3 regions of the Paenibacillus sp. CAA11 genome follow, and region 2 is predicted to be linked to each of the others. Evidence: riboswitches for the same ligand, from Rfam matches in the RefSeq annotation. Region 2 holds a riboswitch; each other region holds the start of a gene.
What was found. A riboswitch is a leader RNA that binds a small molecule or an ion and turns the genes downstream of it on or off. The one in region 2 is predicted to bind cyclic di-AMP.

Region 1: another riboswitch for cyclic di-AMP. It lies ahead of kdpF (K(+)-transporting ATPase subunit F); the one in region 2 lies ahead of DCC85_RS00490 (C40 family peptidase).
Region 3: another riboswitch for cyclic di-AMP. It lies ahead of DCC85_RS11740 (3D domain-containing protein); the one in region 2 lies ahead of DCC85_RS00490 (C40 family peptidase).

Annotation. Positions count from the first base shown of each region.
Region 1 is NZ_CP028922.1:669,138-674,254, forward strand. It holds gene DCC85_RS02970 (MFS transporter) at 1-1,175, opposite strand, end outside; gene DCC85_RS02975 (TetR/AcrR family transcriptional regulator) at 1,355-1,936, shown strand; cyclic di-AMP (ydaO/yuaA leader) riboswitch at 2,271-2,474, shown strand; gene kdpF (K(+)-transporting ATPase subunit F) at 2,733-2,810, shown strand; gene kdpA (potassium-transporting ATPase subunit KdpA) at 2,842-4,518, shown strand; gene kdpB (potassium-transporting ATPase subunit KdpB) at 4,538-5,117, shown strand, end outside.
Region 2 is NZ_CP028922.1:99,662-104,778, forward strand. It holds gene rbsK (ribokinase) at 1-277, shown strand, start outside; gene DCC85_RS00480 (GNAT family N-acetyltransferase) at 340-825, opposite strand; gene DCC85_RS00485 (C40 family peptidase) at 1,169-1,639, opposite strand; cyclic di-AMP (ydaO/yuaA leader) riboswitch at 1,644-1,782, opposite strand; gene DCC85_RS00490 (C40 family peptidase) at 2,136-2,627, opposite strand; cyclic di-AMP (ydaO/yuaA leader) riboswitch at 2,634-2,771, opposite strand; gene DCC85_RS00495 (hypothetical protein) at 3,004-3,831, opposite strand; gene DCC85_RS00500 (M1 family metallopeptidase) at 3,842-5,117, opposite strand, start outside.
Region 3 is NZ_CP028922.1:2,543,686-2,548,802, forward strand. It holds gene DCC85_RS11735 (ABC transporter substrate-binding protein) at 1-407, opposite strand, end outside; gene DCC85_RS11740 (3D domain-containing protein) at 880-1,563, opposite strand; cyclic di-AMP (ydaO/yuaA leader) riboswitch at 1,567-1,726, opposite strand; gene DCC85_RS11745 (amino acid ABC transporter ATP-binding protein) at 1,829-2,551, opposite strand; gene DCC85_RS11750 (amino acid ABC transporter permease) at 2,538-3,200, opposite strand; gene DCC85_RS11755 (transporter substrate-binding domain-containing protein) at 3,327-4,145, opposite strand; gene DCC85_RS11760 (alpha-glycosidase) at 4,443-5,117, shown strand, end outside.

The DNA.
Region 1 (5,117 bases), 570 kb from region 2:
ATTATCCAGAATATCAGGGCTGCAGCACTGACTGTAGCTCCCAGGATACAGACCCCAGTCCATCCATAGTGGGCAAACAGCTGTGTGGATATCATGGATCCAGCCGCGCTTCCTATGGAGTAAAAGATCATATAGGCTGCAGTTAATCTGCTTCGCGCTTCCGGCCTGACACTGAGAATCATACTTTGGTTGGTGACATGAACGGCCTGGACAGCAAGGTCGAGGAGAAGGATTCCAAGAAGAAGCAGGACCAGTGAATGATCCATGGCATGGATCAGCGGCCAGGAGCATAGCAGCAGAAGCAGGGCTATACCGCTGACCGCTTGGCCTAGCCCGCGGTCTGCGAGCCTTCCGGCTCGGGCCGCTCCGAAGGCGCCCGCTGCTCCGGCGAGGCCGAAGGCGCCGATCGCGGTATGGGACAGCGAGAAGGGCGGTGCGCTCAGCGGCAGCACCAGCGGCGTCCACAGCGTGCTGAACGCCGTAAAGATGAATAAGGCCAGCAAGGCCCTTATTCGCAGCACCCGCTCCTGGATGAACAAGGTGAAAACAGACAGAAGCAGCTTCGAATATGGCATGCGGCTATGCCGCTTCTCGTCTGCTGGAAGCATGCGCCGCAGCAGCATGGACGAGATCAGCAGCAGCAGGGCGGAGACAAGGTAGACGGAGCGCCAGCCGGCAAGATCGGTCAGCAGCCCGGCGGCGGTTCTGGCCAGCAAGATGCCGATCACGACGCCGCTTGTGACCTGGCCAACGATGCGGCCTCGTGAGGAGGGGGAGGCTAGAGCTGCTGCGAAGGCGACCAAAGTTTGGGTGACAACGGCGAGCAGCCCCACGACAGCTATGCCGGCGAGAAAGACCATGCTGTTTGGAGCTAAGGCTACAATCAGTAAGGCCAGCACGGATAACCCCATCTGGCCGGTCACGAGCCTGCGGCGGTCCCATAGATCGCCGAGCGGGACGAGCAGAGCTAGACCTAGGGCGTAACAAACCTGGGTAACCGTAATAACCGCACCGACATGTGCAGGTAAAATGCCAAACTCTGATGCTATAGAGTCCAAAAGAGGCTGAGCGTAATAAATATTGGCAACAGATAGCCCGCAGGCTACGGCAAACAACCATGGCAGCAGCCCGGTCATGGAGCTCGGCTGTACGGCTCTGGATTTTGTATTTGACATCAGAATAACCTACTTTCATTTTATAATACATACTGATCGGTATAAAATAATATTATGAATCATAAGGAGGATGTGGTCTGTTTGTCAAGATGAATTATGTAAATCATTGACATGTTCAAGCTTTTTAACTTAATATTTATTTACTTGTTGGTATAGTAAGAGGGGAGGAAGGATCATCCATGGTGAGACCTCGGGAATTTGTTAAGGAGCAGGCGCTGGAAGAAGCCATGCAGTTATTTTGGGACAAAGGCTATGAAGCTACCTCGTTAAGTGATTTAACGGCTGGCATGGGCATTCAGCGTCCGAGTCTGTATGCCGCCTTCGGGGATAAGAAGCAGCTGTTTGAATCGGCACTGCGCAAGTACACGGCAGAGCATGCCTTGCACGTAAAAACGATGCTAGCGGCCGGGGCTTCAGTCAAGGAGGGATTTCGCCTTTTGTTCGAAGGGGTTGTGGATGAAGCGGGTCAAGGCGACAGCTCACGGGGCTGCTTCTGCATTAATACGATGGTGGAGCTGGCCCCGCATGATGAGAAATTCGAAATTTTGACCCGTGAGCATCAGATGTATCTAGCGGCCATATTTCAGGAAGCTCTGGAGAAGGGGAAAGAGGCAGGCGAATTAGCACCCAAGCTGAATGTCAAGGCCGTGGCACAGACACTGGTGGTTTCGCTTATCGGGCTAACGGTGCTGATGAAGTCACGCCCGGACCGGGCGTTTGCAGATCATTCCATACAGATGGTGCTTGGTCTGATTGACTAGGTTGTCTGAGGGTCTATGGGTCTATGCTGCCATCAGGTTAGCCTCTTATTTAGGCTCATCAGGTACGGAAGATGCTGCATAACGACAGCAAGTAAAGCCTCCTGCCGAATTTTAGAGTTCAGGGGGAGGCTTTGCAGGTCCTCATGTGTGATTTTCGAAAAATTATGAAAACAGCATGAAAAACAAAGCAATTCATCGGAACGTGTGAATTTTATTTATAATTTTCAGTTTTTTGAATCCAGCGCAGCTCCTTTTTCGTGATTTTGCCAAAAACATAATTTTACAATCTACATGGTGCAGAGGTATGATTCGTCTCGTACCTGAAAACCACATATTCGCAAGTCCGCTTAATTTCCTGTAAAGGAAAGCGGGGGAACCAACAATGATCAGGCCGGGAAGTGGGAGCCGGAAGATCATTAGGGGTGAATCCTGTTCAGTCGCCAGCAGGGCAAGTGCCTGCATGGTCCAAGAACGGGTAGGGCGACTCTCACCGCCCGAATCCGACAGCTAACCTCGTCAGCGTATGGAGAGAGGATGGTGTCATGTGACCGTTATTTAAGATCACGGGGATATTCCTCTGTGGTCTTTTTTGTTGTGCCATGAAATGGATGATTAGGATCTTGATGGCTCTGTCCTTACAGAGCGGACTATTTATTTGCAAGGTTTGCAAGGGAAGGAGCGCAACATAAATGACGGATCTATATATGCTAGCCCTTCTTGCTATGGGCTTTGGCTTGATTGTCTTGTTCCTGTTCTGGTGCTCACGGGTCGTGGATGATAAAAGGGGGGCTAAGCGATGATTTTGATCCTAATCGTAACCCTGCTGCTGTTCATCTATCTGGTCTATGCTCTGATTCACCCTGAGAAATTCTAGGCAGGCTATGAAGAATTAGGAGGAACCTGATATGGGCATCGTGCAAATTGCAGTTGTCATTGTGATATTGATCCTGCTGGTTAAGCCGGTAGGTACTTATTTGTTCCATGTGTTCTCAAATGAGCCGAATAGGCTGGAGCGCTGGTTTGGTCCGGCAGAGCGCGGCATTTACAGACTGATTGGCCTTAAATCGACGAAGGGCATGTCTTGGAAAAAGTATGCGCTCAGCTTCCTGCTGACGAATCTTGTGCTTGTGATCTTCAGCTACTTGATTCTGAAGCTGCAGGGAGGACTGCCATTCAATCCCTCAGGCACGAAAGGCATGGAAGGAACGCTGAACTTCAATACGGTGATCAGCTTCATGACCAACACCAATCTGCAGCATTACAGCGGGGAGACCGGGCTGACTTACTTCTCGCAGATGGCTGTTATTACTATGATGATGTTCACCTCTGCTGCCAGCGGTTTTGCCGTTGCGATTGCGTTTGTAAGGGGGATTACTGGCAGAGCCTCTGTAGGTAATTTTTTTCAGGATTTTGTCAAGGCGCATACGCGTGTGTTCATCCCGCTGGCGTTGATCGTCTGCCTGGCTCTTGTGGCCCTTCACGTCCCGCAGACTCTGAAGCCGGCAGCCGACGTGGTGACGCTTGAAGGAAGCCGGCAGGAAATCGCTATGGGGCCGGTTGCATCGCTGGAGGCGATTAAGCATCTGGGCACGAACGGGGGCGGATTTTTCGGGGCGAACTCGGCTCACCCCTTCGAGAATCCGAGTCCGCTGACGAATGTGATTGAGATCTTGTCCATGTGGACGCTCCCGGCTGCATTGCCGTATACCTTTGGCCTGTTTGCCAAGAACAAGCGGCAGGGCTGGGTGATCTTCGGCGCCATGATGATCTTGTTCATCCTGCTGCTGTCCCTTAATTACTATGCGGAAAGCCGCGGAAATCCGGCAATACAGGCCATGGGCATCGATGCTTCGCAAGGGAATATGGAAGGCAAGGAGGTGCGCTTCGGCATCCCTCAATCCTCGCTGTTTACGACGGTTACAACCGCAGCTACCACCGGCAGTGTGAACAATATGCATGATGCGCAGACGCCGCTTGGCAGTATTACACCGCTGGCCTTGATGATGCTGAACAATGTGTTTGGCGGCAAAGGGGTAGGACTGATCAACATGCTGATGTACGGCATTCTTGGCGTATTCCTCTGCGGTCTGATGGTAGGCAGAACGCCGGAGTTTCTCCGGAAGAAGATTGAAGCCCGGGAGATGAAGCTGATTGCGATTGCGATTCTTATCCATCCGCTGATTATTCTGGCCCCGACCGCTGCGGCTTTTCTGACAAAGCTTGGCTATGGAGCGGTCAGCAACCCGGGCTTTCACGGGTTATCCCAGGTGCTGTATGAATTTACTTCTTCGGCCGCCAATAACGGTTCCGGATTTGAGGGGCTGGCGGATAATACGCCGTTCTGGAACCTGGCGACCGGGGGCGTTATGCTGCTCGGCCGATACATTTCAATAGCGGCGATGCTGGCGGTAGCCGGTTCGCTGCTGCGCAAGAAGCCGGTTCCTGAGACGGTGGGGACGTTCAGAACGGATAGCCGGTTGTTTACCGGTATCTTGATCGGGACCGTGCTGATTATTGGGGCCCTTACCTTCCTTCCGGTCATTGTGCTTGGACCGGTGGCCGAATATCTGACCCTGGGTTAGAAGAGGAGAGAGTATAATCATGAGTAAATTACAGAGAAAGAAGCTGCTGACCGGGCCAATGGTCCGGAATGCCGTCAAGGATAGCGTGGTCAAATTGAACCCGATCACCCTACTGAAGAATCCGGTAATGTTCGTGGTGGAAATCGGTACAGTGCTGGTTCTGGTGATGATTCTCTTCCCCGGATATTTCGGGGCCGCAGCTTCAAGAGGGTTCAATATTGCGGTGTTTCTGATTCTGCTGTTTACCGTTCTGTTCGCGAACTTTGCGGAGGCGCTGGCAGAGGGCAGGGGGAAGGCGCAGGCCAATTCCCTAAAGCGGACCAAGCAGGATATCACGGCTAGGAAGGTGACGGGCACCGTTGTTAAGAAGGTATCCTCCTCGGAGCTGAGAAAAGGGGATGTGGTCATCGTCAGCCAAGGCGAACTGATCCCGGGAGACGGTGAAGTGATCGAAGGGCTGGCTTCTGTGGACGAATCCGCTATTACTGGGGAGTCAGCTCCGGTGATCAAGGAGGCTGGCGGTGATTTCAACTCGGTGACCGGGGGAACCCGGGTGGTCAGCGATGAGATCAAGGTGCGGATTACCAGTGATCCGGGAG
Region 2 (5,117 bases):
GCAGGGCGCGGCCTATGTTGGCGCACCGGAACCGGATGCGCCTGCGGGTGAGCCGGCTATTGCAGCGGCTCATCGGGTCCGCGCCGTCGATACGACCGGCGCGGGGGACTGTTTCAGCGCCGCGCTTGCGGTGGCGCTGGGGGAGGGCGCAGCGTTAGCTGACGCCGTGCAGTTTGCGCTCGCGGCTTCAGCCTTGGCCGTGACGAAGCTCGGCGCCCAGGAAGGCATGCCAACCCGAGCCGAGGTGGAGGCCTTCCAGGCCGCTGCCCAAGCATAATATATGCAAAAACGCCAGGATTACAGGCAGGAGCCGTGTCCCTGGCGTTCTTTTGTATTACGCTAGTCTTTTAACACCATACAGTAGAAAGGCTTTGGCCCGTCAGGGGTCTGGCGCTCATAGAGGTCGGTAATAGTGAAGCCGGCCTTCTGATAAGCACGAATGGCTCGGTTGTTCCAGGTCAGCACCTCCAGGTCAATTTCATGATCTGGGTTTCTTTGGCGTGCGCCGTCGGCAATGGCCCGGACAAAGGCCTCTCCCTGTCCGTGACCGCACAGATCGGGTCTCATGCCGATACCAAGCCGGGTAACGCCCTGCATGGGGAAGTACTGGGCAAATCCGCACAAGTTGTCATCCTGGTCGAGGACAGATACATATTGTTCTCGGCGCAGCAGGGGATCGCCAAATTCAACCTCAAGGGCCTTCATCTGCTCCCAGGGAAGCCAGCCGTATATATTGTAAGGAGGCTCATATACCCAGGAGCAAATAATCTCTGCATGAGCTTCCTCCATCGAAGCGATGTGGAATGGAGGGGGAGAGTTTTTCATAGGGCGTTCCTCCTTTTTACAGTGAAAGACTTAAGACCTTAAGAACAATGTACCCGATTGGGCTGGTTGAATGCAAAATGGCGTGCTAAGCAAAATTTTATAAGATGGGCGATAGATGTTTCAGGATCGGACCAAGGGGTATAAAAGCGGTAGGAAGATCATAGAAGTTGGTTTAGGACCAATGAAGTATATTGTAAAAAAATTTTTTGGAACCTTTTGCCTGGTTGCTGCGTTATAACATGTAGGATGGCAAAAAAAAGACCGCAAGTCGATTCCGGCAAGAATCGCCCGCGGTCATGCATAGGCAATGCGGTTATGTCAGCTTTGACCTTTGTGCGGAAGGTTAAAGCTCTGTTGCAAACAAACGATAAGTATACTTGCTCAAAATGCGTTTAGCTCCAACGTAACGGTTTTGATAATAGCTGTTGCTTAATTTGTCGATGTGGATGCCTTTAGAGGAAGAGGCATGCGCAAACTTTCCATTTCCAACGTAAATACCAACATGAGATACACCGTTACCTAAGGTGTTGAAGAAGACCAAATCTCCTTCTTTCAGTTGGCTCTTAGCTACACTGGTTCCCTGTTTGAACTGTGCTTTCGATTGACGCGCCAGTGTTACGCCCATTTTCTTGAACACATATTTGGTAAATCCGGAACAGTCAAAGCCTTTGACGGTGGTTCCACCCATTTTGTAGGGCGTTCCATATACCGAATTTACGACTTTGTCCAAGTTGGAGTCAGCGAAGGCATTACCTGTACCCATGGTGAACAGAATAGTCAAGCTCATCGCCGCTGCTGTCAGTGTCTTTCTCAAGATGTCAAACTCCTTCCAAGGCCTGCGAGGTTAGCTTGAGGATTCGGTTGAAGGTTCCCTATGACCCTCTGTAATCGAGGTCAATTCACCCATAACTGGTTCCCCCGTTTCCCAGGTGCTTGGGAATTCGGCTGGTTATTGTTAGTGCACCTGTGGTTGAAATAGCCTTTACCCCAAGGGGTAAGGGTTATTTGTTCATTCGAATCTAGTGGATTCGAATCTTAGGTTGGAAGAACGCAATACCTTTCCGGGGAACTCGCGTTTCCTCATTCCGACGTACGACCAATGATTACAAAGTTGTTACCATTTACTTGATCATTGTAACAAATGGGTTAGGCTTTGGCAAGTTTTGCTCTCACTTTTTTTGGGAAAACGGCTAAATCTGCGGTTTATTGCCTTTGGGGAGGGGTAATAGATGGTACGATGTAGAAATAGAAAAAAACCCGCAGAATCGATTCCGGCAAGAATCGCTGCGGGCTCAGCACAGGAGGTTTTCTTATTCTACATCGTCGTTGTCTTGGGACTCGTCGGCGACGGATTCGAAAACATCATTGCTCATAATGCGTTTAGCTCCAACGTAACGTTTGACGTAATAGCTGTCGCTCAAATTGCTAACGGTAACTCCTTTAGAGGAAGAGGCATGGGCAAACTTTCCGTCGCCGACATATACCCCAACGTGGGAGATCCCTTTGCCTGAGGTGTTGAAGAACACTAAGTCTCCAGCAATCAGTTCACTTTTGTCTATTGCCGTACCCATCTTGAACTGGGATCCAGATTGGTGAGGAAGCTTGATGCCGAGCTTATTGAACACATATCTTGTAAATCCGGAGCAATCAAATCCACTTGTAGTAGTTCCGCCAGATTTATAAGGTGTGCCAATAGCCGAATCGACAACAGAGTCCAATTTGGTATCAGCAAAAGCGCTTCCAGTTCCTAAGGTAAACATAATGGCAAAACTTACAGCTGCTGCGGTCAACTTCTTCTTCAAACTGACGTAAACTCCTTCCAACGCCTGCGAGGTTAGCTTAAGGATTCGGTTGAAGGTTCCCTATGATCCCTCTCTTGCGAGATCAATTCACCCAAAACGGTTCCCCCGCTTCCCGGATGCTCGGGAATTAGGCTTTCTTATATATTTTGCATCTAAAAGTAGATATTCGACATATCTGTCGAAATTCCTGCTAAATTATTAAAAAAGAATTACAAAGTTGTTACTTTACTTTCATTGGTGTTATTGTAACAAACACAGGTATCTTTTGGCAACGAGTAATTGCGAGATTTTGAGTGATGAGAGCATCAAAAAGACCTCCGTCGTCAGGCGGAGGCCTTATCAGACCTGGGAAGTACAAGATGGTCCGACTATTTGATTAATTTTTTTGATAACTTTTTTTCCAGAGATGATATTGCGAGGATACCGACCAGATACGGAAGAAACTGCGAATAAATGGATAGGATTGCTGCAGGATTAGTCCAATAAGGCCCGTCCAGATCCAGGCGGCTGTGCTGAACATGCCTGCGGCCAGAAGGGCAGCAGCGCCGAGGATACAGGATACGGCAAGCACAGCCGGCAGTTTGCGAACATATTGCATGAGAGAAGGGGCAATCCCTGTTTGCGAGAGCCATCCGAATGTGACATAGAGCAGGCCTTGCTTGACGAGATAACTCCAAATCCCGAGACTGGCCAGAATGACGCCAAACTTGAGCATTGCGCCGGTCGTGCCTTGCAGAAGTCCCGGAAGCAGGCTGTAAAGCTCAGGCAGAAGCCAAATAGACGGGATTAATATTAAGAGCAGTTCTATAGCATAGAGGATGGCTACAGGCTTCCAGCATTTGCGCATTCCTTGGAAGAACAGCCAGCCGGCCCCCTCCTCATCTGCCTCGCCCAATAATCCGTTATATATGCCGGCCCTGATGAGAGGAGTAAGTATCAAGCGGAAGAGGAACATGCCTGCAATAAGGCCGAGCACCAGCTTCACGTCCGAGCTGGTCTGCAGCTCATGTTGGCCTTCTATAAGGTACAGGAGGCGGCTAAGCTGTCCAACCTCTGATTCAGGGTAGCGCCTTAGGGCCGGAGCAATTACGGAGTCTACAATCCGGTATAGGAATACTCCCCAAAGCAGCTGGTACAGAAATAAGAGGATTGCAACCGCAATTTGTCTCTTCGCGCTGCCCAGACCTTGTTTTATATAATGCATGTTTGTCACCTCACCAGGATAGCGATCCAAGCAGCGCTTCGAGCAGCTTGGTGACGCTTAAGTTTAGGCGTGAACGAATTACGGGATCAACCTCTGCCTTGAGGTAGTTGTTCATATGCTTGTTCTCCAGCACCAGGGTGTAAGCCGGGTCAACCATGGCCCAAGCCAGTGGCTCCTTGTAGCTGAACTTGAACCGGGTCAGGGCTGTCTTGGCATCCCACGTCTTGCGTTCTGTATGTCCATCCTTGAAGACAAAGACAAGAGGAACCTCGTGAGCGATGCCGCTCTTACGGCTGACATCGACCCAGGATTCATAACCGGTCCCGTTCTTGCCCGGGTGAATCGTGATATCCTGAATGGCGTAATCGGGCATATGTCCGCCATATACATATTGATTGAAGTAATTCTTCCAGGATTGCCCCGTTGTCTTTTCGACCACCTTTTGAAAATCGGAGGTAGCGGGGTGCTTAAAACGATATTTGGCGCTATATGCAGCCATCACTTTAGCCATCTTTTTACTGCCCAGCTGGCGTTCTAAGTCCTTCAGAAGCAGCTTGCCCCTCGTGTAGGCGTTTTGCGCGTAAACCTCAGCAGAGCCATATTTCCAGGCCGATAATTGGAGAGGCATCGGCGAAGTCACAAGGCTGGATTGGATAGGAAGATTGGAGACTATGCCATATTCCTGCTCCATGAGCTTGTCTTCAGCGTAGGAGGCAAAGCCCTCATCAAGCCAAGGCTCCTCAAATTCATTGCTGGCAATGATGCCATAGAAATATTGATGGGCGATTTCATGGATCACGGTTCGCTCTAGATCGTAGCCGGGAGATTCACTGCTTGCCCCGAAGGCAGTCACGAGCGTAGGGTATTCCATACCTCCTGCTCCATTGCCATCCTTCGGGGGAACGACGATGGATAATGTGGAGTAGGGATAGCTCCCAAACCACTTGCTGTAGGCGGAGAGTGCAGCCTTGGCTGCATAGAAATAGCGTTCCTTCAGGTCCTTATGAGCAGGGTCAAGATACAGCTTGATCCGCACACCGGGGACCTGAGCTGAGGAGAAGGGCTCCTCTGCATAGACGAAGTGAGGTGAAGCTGACCAGGCGAAGTCATGGACATCATCAGCGTAGAACTGATAGGTTTTTCGGTCATTCTTTATGATCGCTGACTTGGTAGGGAACCCGGTAGCAGCCACTATATAATCAGCCGGGACGTTGATCCGTACACTGAATATACCGAAGTCGGAATAAAATTCAGAGGTACCATGATATTGATGGAGATTCCAGCCT
Region 3 (5,117 bases), 2.4 Mb from region 2:
ACCGCGAACGGAAAACCAACCATAGATTCGTTCTTCTTCACGGCGTCCAATCCATTGTCTATCGTTTCATCCACCCATTTTTCTTGGCTTAGATCAACTGCCTTATCCAGAAACTGTTGAGCGTCCCCAGGATCGAGCATCGACAGGGTTGCCGCACTTCCCGAGCCATACATTGACATCAGCTTTTGATAGGCTGAAGTCCCTTCCGGTGCAGTTATAATCTCCAAAGTTACTCCGGGATGCGCTTGGTTGTATTGTTTCGCCATTTCCTCCATTTGAGCTTTTATCTCGGTTTTGGAATTCAGAAAGGTGATCCGGGTTGTTTGCTCTGTACCTGGAGAAGTTGAACATCCCATAACCATCAATAAACATACCAGCGAAAGTACCATCTTCAGCTGTCTCCTCATTAAGTTTCCCTCCGCATTGTCAGCAAATTTGTATTATTTGTGCACAAATGCACACTCTTAATATATCGGTATAATCTTATGAAGAGATGAGAATCTTACCGTGGTAATTATTGGGGGAGTCCAGATCGAACGGCGAGGAGATTATGGAGGTCCCAGGGCACGGTTGGGAATGACGACAGCGATTATCATCCGATGAAGTCAGCTCCGTGACGTCCCTCTCTCAAATGGATTTCTAAACATATATCCGGAAAATCTAAAAAAAAGCCCCCGCGTCTTCTTTGGGACGCGTGGACTTTTGGTTTCTAAAAAAACATATGGACATGCGCGGCTGAACAAGCGCTCCATTTTCGAAGAAAGAGTAAAAATAAAACAGCAATGGGGTATGGATCTAGCATCGATATAACGGAGCCCCAGCTCTGAGAATTTACTCGTGTGTACCCCCTTAATATCTCGGAGGACTAATTTACATCATCTAATTTAAAACATACAGCTTTACATCCTGGAAGCCAAACTGGCTGGCGGACTGCTGCGAACCTGGAATGAAAATATCAATTCGCTTGCCCTTAATCGCACTCCCCTGATCTGAAGCCGTAGCAACAAATGCCTGTTTAGGGAGGCCGGGATGACTATGCCCAGTTACCAATACTTTAGTGCCCATTGGAATTACAGCAGGATCAACAGCAATTGTCCCGAGACTTAGTGGTTTTCCATAATAATCAACAGCGCCCCACTGCCCGTTCTCGCTGGCTGCCGCCGAATAAGCAGTAGCTACAACATTAATCGTATTAGAGTAGTTAAAGGTTTTCCCCCAAGCTGTGACCTGATGGCTGGATGCTGAAGCATTCAGCAGCTTAACAGCCTCAGTGGAAGAGGCCTCCAGCTTAGCCGCATTTTCTCCCGGAATTTGAATAGACAGGCCTGCATAAATATTGTTTGCCTTAACGCTAGGATTTGCGCTCATCAGCTGATTTACCGATACTCCATACTGCTTGGCCAGCAGATAAAAAGTGTCTCCTTCCTTCGCCGTATGCACAGTGCCCGCAGCATAAGCAGACGCACCCTGCAGGGCGGCAGCAAGAGTAAGTGTCAGTGCCGCAGTCTTCAATACAAACGGCAATTTGTTAACATTTTTGTTTTTTCTGAAAGCAAATTTCATATGTAATCCTCCTTCGAATTGCCTCCGAGGTTAGTTGTCGGATTCGGACCCAAGGATGGCCCGGCGCTAAGAGTAAAGCGCTTCACCCCAAGAAGATAAACGTTCATCTTCGGAAAAATCATCCCCCGTTCCCTGCTGTATAGGGATTCGGCACTCCCCAAATATATCACAAATTTGTAACCTTTGATTCAGGTAAGTGTTACCACCTATGGAACAGCAAAAAACACGACATGGAACATGCCGTGTTTTTTGCCTAAATATGAAGTTACAGCACCTTGCTCAAGAAGTCCTTGGTTCGCGGGTGCTGAGGGGAGCTAAAGACCTGCTCTGGTGTCCCCTGCTCTACAATGAGCCCTTGATCCATAAAGAGAATACGGTCGCCTACTTCACGGGCAAATCCCATCTCATGGGTAACGATGACCATCGTCATCCCTTTCTCTGCCAACCTCTTCATAACGTCAAGCACTTCCCCGACCATTTCGGGGTCCAATGCCGAAGTAGGCTCATCAAATAGCATTACGTGCGGCTCCATCGCAAGCGCACGAGCGATTGCTATCCGCTGCTTTTGCCCGCCTGATAGCTGAGAAGGATACGCATTTTTCTTATCCTCAAGACCAACCGTTCTTAGAAGATCCGTAGCAATTTGCTCTGCCTTTACCTTATCCAGACCTTTAACCTTCATCGGAGCCAAGGTAATGTTCTTCAGCACCGACTTGTGCGGGAATAGGTTGAAATGCTGGAACACCATTCCCATTTTCTCCCGAGTAGCATTAATATCATGCCTCTTATCTGTTATGGATTTGCCTTCAAATAATATTTCACCGTCTGATGGCGTCTCCAGGAGATTTAAACAGCGAAGGAATGTACTTTTTCCCGAGCCGCTGGGCCCAATCAATACTACGACCTCTCCCTGCTTGATTTCAAGGTCAATCCCTTTGAGAATATGGAGCTGGCCGAATTTTTTGTTTAGTCCTTTAACGCTGATCACGGCTCATCAACTTCCTTTCGAACACGCCCAAAATTTTGGACAAAATAAAGGTTAGAATAAAGTACATTACGGCAATAATCAAGAATGGCGTCATTCCATCATAGGTCATCGACATGATGCTATTCGCTTGAAACATCATTTCCGATACCCCGATAACATACACAATGGACGACTCTTTGATAATGGTAATGAACTCATTACCGATGGCCGGAAGCACATTCTTAACTGCCTGGGGCAAAATGATATGACGCATGGCCATACTTTGTGTCATGCCTAGGGAACGAGCAGCCTCCGTCTGTCCGCGTTCCACTCCCTGAATACCGGCCCGGAATATCTCAGCCAAGTACGCGGAACTGTTAATCGTAAGCGTAATCGCACCCGATTGAAGGGCGCTGAATTTCAAATCAAATGCGGTTGCGAATCCATAATGAATGATTAAGAGCTGAACCAACATCGGCGTCCCGCGCAGGAACTCCACCCACACCGAGCCGATAAACCGAAGGACTTTCCATTTTGACATTCTGAGCAGGGCTACAAGCATTCCCAGTATGAATCCGCACACGACCCCGATCGCCGCGAGCAGCAGGGTGTATTTTACACCGTCCAGAAAATACTGCCTGTAATCCCAGAACATATTAAAAAATTGCATTCTCCTCTTCCTCTCCTTCCGCATGAAGGTCTGCCGCAAAAAAACAGAAAATAGCGAAGTTCTTCGCTATTTTCTGCGAGGGCCATCCATCATGCTTAGATCCTTAACAGGCAGGGCAAGCTTCGCTTACTCTTCTGCTAATGTACTAGCCTTTTGAACAAATTGATCAATCAGATTGTCCTTCTTCAAGCGATCCAGTGTCGTATTTACTTGATTCAGAAGTTCTGTATTGTCCTTCTTCACACCAACAACATAGCCTTCATCTTCAGTAACCGGCTTGGCATCTGCAATCGAAATGCCCTTCACGTTCTTGACAAAGGATTCTGCTACAGGACCTTCAATGATAGCTGCATCTACGCGCCCGGAATTTAGCTGCATAATAATATCATTAATCTTCGGCAGCGAAGTCAGCTTCGCTCCTTTAATCTCCTTAGCAATGCCCTCTTGAATGGAACCAGTCTGTACGCCGATGCTCGCATTCTCCAAAGATTTCAAGGTGCTGAACTTCGCTTTGTCTCCCTCGCGAACCACAACGGCCTGCTCAGCTTTATAATAGATGTTAGACAAGCCCACTTGCTTTGCGCGATCAGGTGTAGGACTTAGTCCGGAGATAACCATATCAATCCGTCCGCTATCCAATTCATTCAGCAGGGAGGAGAAGGTCATATCCTTAATCTCAAGCTCCGCTCCTGCATCCTTGGCAATTTCTTTGGCAATATCTACATCGAACCCGACAATTTCAACCTTACCGTTTTCTGTTTTCTTGAATTCATAGGGCGGGAAGTCAGCGCTCATGCCAACGATGAGTGTCTTCTTACTTCCTGTATTTCCCGATGCTTGATCGTTTCCGCTTGCGCTCTCTTTATTGTTCTTGTTCTGTCCGCATGCTGCCAGCAAGCTTGCTGTCATCACCATGCACACCAGTAATATACCCCATTTTTTCATTTTATCTCTCTCCTCGTTCTGTTCATATTCCAAATGACTGGACTAATTATAAATCAAACTGCATGAATATGCAAAGAGTTTTGTAACAAATCATCAACTTCCAATTTCAAACATCATCTTCAGCTAGGAACATCATCCCTGCATTCTATGTATTCGCCCAGCCTATGGTGATTTAAAACATTGATCTTAATTTTAGCCGCAGGCACTGGAACAAAGCCCATGCATAGTGGGTATACTGATTCATATAGCAAGTACTCAGGGTAATGAATGGCTATAATCCTTGCTGGAGGTGGTTTCATGCTGCTTGAAGCTTTTTATCACGTCCCGCGGGATAAGTGGGCCTATGCATATGATGCTGAAACAATTCATTTGCGGGTACGCACTCAACGGGACGATGTGGAACAGGTTTTTGTGTGGACGGGGGACAAATACAATTGGGATGGAACTTTCGCCGAGATCCTCATGGAGAAGGTCGCGCATGATCACATGTTCGATTTCTGGGAAGTCGAAGTCAGCCCCAAATTCAAACGTTTGTCCTACCTGTTCAAACTTGTGAAGGGCGATGAGATCGTCTATGCAACCGATAAGGGAATCAGTCATGATACCCCTTACCCGCCTGGAGGCAATTATGAATTTGCCTACATACATGAGATCGACGTATTCAAAGTTCCTGAGTGGGCAAAAGAAGCGGTCTTCTACCAGATTATGCCTGAGCGGTTTGCCAACGGCGACCCTTCAAATGACCCTAAGGGTGTACAGCCATGGGGCGGCAAACCTACAAGAGAGAACTTCTTTGGCGGTGATCTCCAAGGGGTTCTGGATCACCTTGATGATCTCGTGGACCTTGGCATTAATGCAATTTACTTTACTCCTTTGTTCAAAGCTCCATCTAACCACAAATATGACACGGTCGATTACAAGAATGTCGATCCGCATTTTGGGGATAACACGCTGCTCAAGAAAGTCGTGGAT